DNA from 2 places in the Pseudomonas sp. GW821-FHT07F01 genome. Region 2 is predicted to be linked to the other one. Evidence: predicted binding sites of a transcription regulator. Region 2 holds the regulator's gene; the other holds the start of a gene.

Region 1 (2,402 bases), on a different contig from region 2:
ATGGAGCAGCAAGGGATAAAAACCTTGGGTGAGCTGGTCCAGCGGATTCAGACCCAGCCCCGCAGTGGTTTGCGCGAGATGGTCGTGGATGCCATGACGACCAACGAAACCTTGTGGTTTCGCGACACCTACCCATTCGAGGTGTTGAAGAACAAGGTGCTTCCCGAAGCCATCAAGGCCAGCCCCAACCAACGCTTGCGCATCTGGTCGGCGGCCTGTTCGTCGGGGCAGGAGCCCTACTCGCTGTCGATGTCCATCGATGAGTTCGAGCGTAGCAACATGGGGCAGTTGAAGATGGGGGTGCAGATCGTTGCCACTGATCTGTCCGGGACCATGCTCAACAACTGCAAGACCGGTGAATATGACAGCCTGGCAATTGGACGTGGCCTGTCGGCCGAGCGCCTGCAGCGTTACTTCGACCCCAAGGGGCCGGGGCGCTGGGTGGTCAAGGCGCCGATCAAGAGCCGCGTGGAGTTCCGCTCGTTCAACCTGCTGGACAGCTACGCCAGTCTCGGCAAGTTCGACATCGTGTTCTGTCGCAATGTGTTGATCTACTTCTCGGCGGAGGTCAAGAAGGACATCCTGATGCGCATTCACAGCACCCTGAAGCCTGGCGGCTACCTGTTCCTGGGGGCTTCCGAAGCCCTCAATGGGCTGCCGGATCATTATCAGATGGTGCAATGCAGTCCGGGCATCATCTACCAGGCCAAGTAGCCAGCAGATCGTCGTACCGAAAAAGGAGGCCATTGGGCCTCCTTTTTTGTGCCTGCAATTATCTGACGCGCCGGCTGAAAGCGGCAGGGTGGTTGCCGCTTTGCCGGTGTTTCGCGGAAATCCGTTGCCGCTTTTCTGGCATTGCCGCCTTGCCGTCGCCGGCAAACCCTTGAAATACGGGGTTTGATGACTTGGCACGCAGCTTGCTATATCCGAGTTACGAAAAATCAGGTCACCCAAAGGTTTCCGCCATGAGCATCAGCTTCGATAAAGCGCTCGGTATCCACGAACAGGCCCTTGGCTTTCGCGCCAAGCGTGCCGAAGTTCTGGCCAACAACATCGCCAACGCCGATACCCCGAACTACAAGGCTCGGGACCTGGACTTCTCTGCCGTGCTTGCCGAGCAGAATCAGAAGGCCCAGAACGGTACCTTCGCGTTGAACATGACCAACAACCGGCATATCGAAGCCCAGGGCTTGAGCAGTGGTGATGAATCGCTGCTGTATCGCACCCCGATGCAACCTTCGATCGACCAGAACACCGTGGACGCCCAGCTGGAGCAATCGAGCTACGCGCAGAACTCGGTGGATTTCCAGGCCAGCTTCACGCTGCTCAACAGCAAATTCAAAGGGCTGGTAGCAGCCCTGCGCGGAGAGTAATCCATGTCCCTCGCCAGTGTTTTCAATATTGCCGGTAGTGGCATGAGCGCCCAGACCACCCGTCTGAACACCGTCGCCAGTAACATCGCCAACGCCGAGAGCGTCTCGTCGAGCATCGACCAGACCTACCGCGCTCGTCACCCGGTGTTTGCCACCATGTTCCAGGGGGCGCAAAGCGGCGGCAGCGACTCGCTGTTCCAGAACCAGGACGCTGCCGGCCAGGGCGTGCAGGTGCTGGGTGTGGTCGAAGACCAGAGCAACCTCGAAGCTCGTTACGAGCCGAACCATCCCGCCGCTGATGCCAAGGGTTATGTCTACTACCCCAACGTCAACGTGGTGGAAGAAATGGCCGACATGATTTCTGCCAGTCGTTCGTTCCAGACCAACGCTGAAATGATGAACACCGCCAAAACCATGATGCAGAAGGTCCTGACCCTGGGTCAGTGATAAGGGGCGAAGACCATGAGCGTTACTGATACCACCAACGCCCCATCCCTCAAGGATATCCTGGCGAATTCGTCGAAAACGACGAGCAATACCAGCGCCGACGGCCTGGCCGCGGCGACCAACAGCGCCACCGGCAAACAGAGCCTGGGCAAGGACGCATTCCTCAAGCTGCTGGTAACCCAGCTGAACAACCAGAACCCGCTGGATCCGCAGGACAACAGTGCTTTCGTTGCCCAGTTGGCGCAGTTCTCCACCCTGGAAGGCATCACCACCCTCAACTCCTCGGTGAATGCGATCACGGGTAACTACAAGTCTTCCCAGGCCTTGCAGGCTTCGTCCCTGGTGGGGCGCTCGGTCATCGTGCAGACCGGCACCACCCAGGTCGACACCAGCAAGAGCATGACCGGTTCGGTCACCGTGCCATCCAGCGTGAACTCGGTCACCGTGACCGTCACCGACAAGGACGGCAATACCGTCAAGACCATCGACATGGGCAGCCAGAAGGCCGGCAACGCCAGCTTTGTCTGGGATGGCACCAAGACTGACGGCACCAAGGCGGATCCGGGCAACTACACCTTCAAG
Region 2 (2,402 bases):
ACACTCTGAAACGCTGTGGCCAGCCCTGCGGCTACATCAACCGCTTACGTTCGCTGGAAGGCGCGATCCCAAGGGATTCGCGGTACTTGGCGACGGTACGACGGGCTACCTGAATGCCTTGTGCCTCCAGTAAACCAGCGATCTTGCTGTCACTCAACGGCTTTTTCTGATTTTCCGCGGCCACCAATTTTTTGATGATCGCGCGGATCGCCGTGGACGAGCATTCACCGCCTTCCGAAGTGCTGACGTGGCTGGAGAAAAAGTATTTCAGCTCATATATGCCCCGTGGGGTATGCATGAATTTTTGCGTGGTCACCCGGGAAATCGTCGATTCGTGCATGCCCACCGCCTCGGCGATATCGTGCAGAACCAGCGGCTTCATCGCTTCATCGCCATATTCGAGAAAGCCGCGCTGGTGCTCGACGATCTGGGTGGCGACCTTCATCAGGGTTTCATTGCGGCTTTGCAGGCTCTTGATGAACCAGCGGGCTTCCTGCAACTGGTTGCGCATGAAGGTGTTGTCGGCGCTGGTGTCGGCGCGGCGTACAAAACCGGCGTACTGGGCGTTGACCCGCAGGCGCGGCACGGATTCCTGGTTCAGTTCCACCAGCCAGCGTTCGTTGTCCTTGCGCACTATGACGTCCGGGACCACGTATTCGGCTTCGCTGGATTCGATCTGCGATCCGGGGCGGGGGTTGAGGCTCTGCACCAGCTCGATGACCTGGCGCAGCTCATCTTCCTTGAGCTTCATGCGCCGCATCAGCTGGCTGTAGTCGCGGCTGCCCAGGAGGTCGATGTAGTCACTGACCAGGCGCTGGGCCTCGCCCAGCCAGGGCGTTTTCGCCGGCAGCTGGCGCAGTTGCAGCAACAGGCACTCGCCCAGGTTGCGGGCGCCGATGCCCGCAGGTTCGAATTGCTGGATGCGGTGCAGGACGGCTTCTATCTCGTCCAGTTCGATGTCCAGTTCCGGATCGAAGGCTTCGAGGATCTCCTCGAGGGTTTCGTCCAGGTAGCCCTGATTGTTGATGCAGTCGATCAGGGTCACGGCGATCAGGCGGTCGGTGTCCGACATCGGCGCCAGGTTCAGTTGCCAGAGCAGGTGGCTCTGCAGGCTCTCGCCCGCGGAAGTGCGGGTGGTGAAGTCCCACTCGTCGTCATCGCTGCTGGGCAGGCTGCTGGCGCTGGTCTGGTAGACGTCTTCCCAGGCGGTGTCGACCGGCAGTTCGTTGGGGATGCGCTCGTTCCACTCACCGTCCTCGAGGTTGTCCACCGTGGGGGCGGTTTCCTGGTAGGAGGGCTCCTGGATCTCGGTATTGGGTTTGGACTCGGTGTTGTCGGCCAGGGGGTCGCTGTTGTCGAAGTCGTCGCCTTCTTCCTGGCGTTCGAGCATCGGGTTGGACTCCAGGGCTTCCTGGATTTCCTGTTGCAGGTCCAGGGTCGACAATTGGAGCAGGCGGATGGCCTGTTGCAGCTGCGGTGTCATCGTCAGCTGCTGGCCCATTCTAAGGACTAGCGATGGTTTCATGGCAGGGGCTTAACACCTTATTTGCCGGCGCACATGCGCCATCCACTACAGGGCGCCGGAGCGCCAAACATAAGCAAATTATATGCCTGAAACTGAAGTGTTTGCCTAGAGCGCTGTAACAATAAAGTTTGTAGGGTTTTATTGTTCCCGGCGCCCTGGCGTCCAGCCCAACACATCAGCCCTTACAGGCGGAACTCATGGCCCAGATAGACTTCCTTGACCAGTTCGTTGGCCAGGATGGTCTCGGAGTCGCCTTCGGCGATCAGTTGCCCGTCGTTGACGATGTAGGCGGTCTCACAGATGTCCAGGGTTTCCCGGACGTTGTGGTCGGTAATCAGCACCCCGATGCCCTTGGCCTTGAGGTGGTGGATGATCTGCTTGATATCGCCCACCGAGATCGGGTCGACACCGGCGAAGGGTTCGTCCAGCAGGATGAACTTGGGCGCGGTGGCCAGGGCCCGGGCGATCTCCACGCGGCGCCGCTCACCACCGGACAGGCTCATGCCGAGGTTGTCGCGGATGTGGTTGATGTGGAATTCCTGCAGCAGGCTTTCCAGTTCCTGGCGACGGCCGGCCTTGTCGAGCTCCTTGCGGGTCTCGAGGATGGCCATGATGTTGTCGGCCACCGACAGCTTGCGAAAGATCGAGGCTTCCTGGGGCAGGTAGCCGATACCGGCGCGTGCTCGGCCGTGCATCGGTTGGTGGCTGACATCCAGGTCGTCGATCAGGACGCGGCCCTGATCGGCCTGGACCAGGCCGACGATCATGTAGAAGCAGGTGGTCTTGCCGGCGCCGTTGGGGCCGAGCAGGCCGACGATCTGACCGCTGTCGATGGACAGGCTGACATCACGCACGACCTGGCGGCTCTTGTAGCTCT

Evidence for each region. The regulator sigma-54, encoded in region 2, starts transcription at its own class of promoters, with help from an activator protein. The targets are predictions, from matches to a motif close to ANTGGCATNNANNTTGCTNT.
Region 1: the regulator sigma-54 is predicted to act here: its motif matches at 905-924, upstream of flgB (flagellar basal body rod protein FlgB).

What each region holds. Positions count from the first base shown of each region.
Region 1 covers NZ_JBWKQO010000005.1:671,742-674,143, forward strand. The annotation lists gene cheR (protein-glutamate O-methyltransferase CheR) at 1-714, shown strand, start outside; gene flgB (flagellar basal body rod protein FlgB) at 966-1,373, shown strand; gene flgC (flagellar basal body rod protein FlgC) at 1,377-1,820, shown strand; gene flgD (flagellar hook assembly protein FlgD) at 1,836-2,402, shown strand, end outside.
Region 2 covers NZ_JBWKQO010000007.1:235,050-237,451, forward strand. The annotation lists gene AC07R1_RS26140 (RNA polymerase factor sigma-54) at 32-1,525, opposite strand; gene lptB (LPS export ABC transporter ATP-binding protein) at 1,708-2,402, opposite strand, start outside.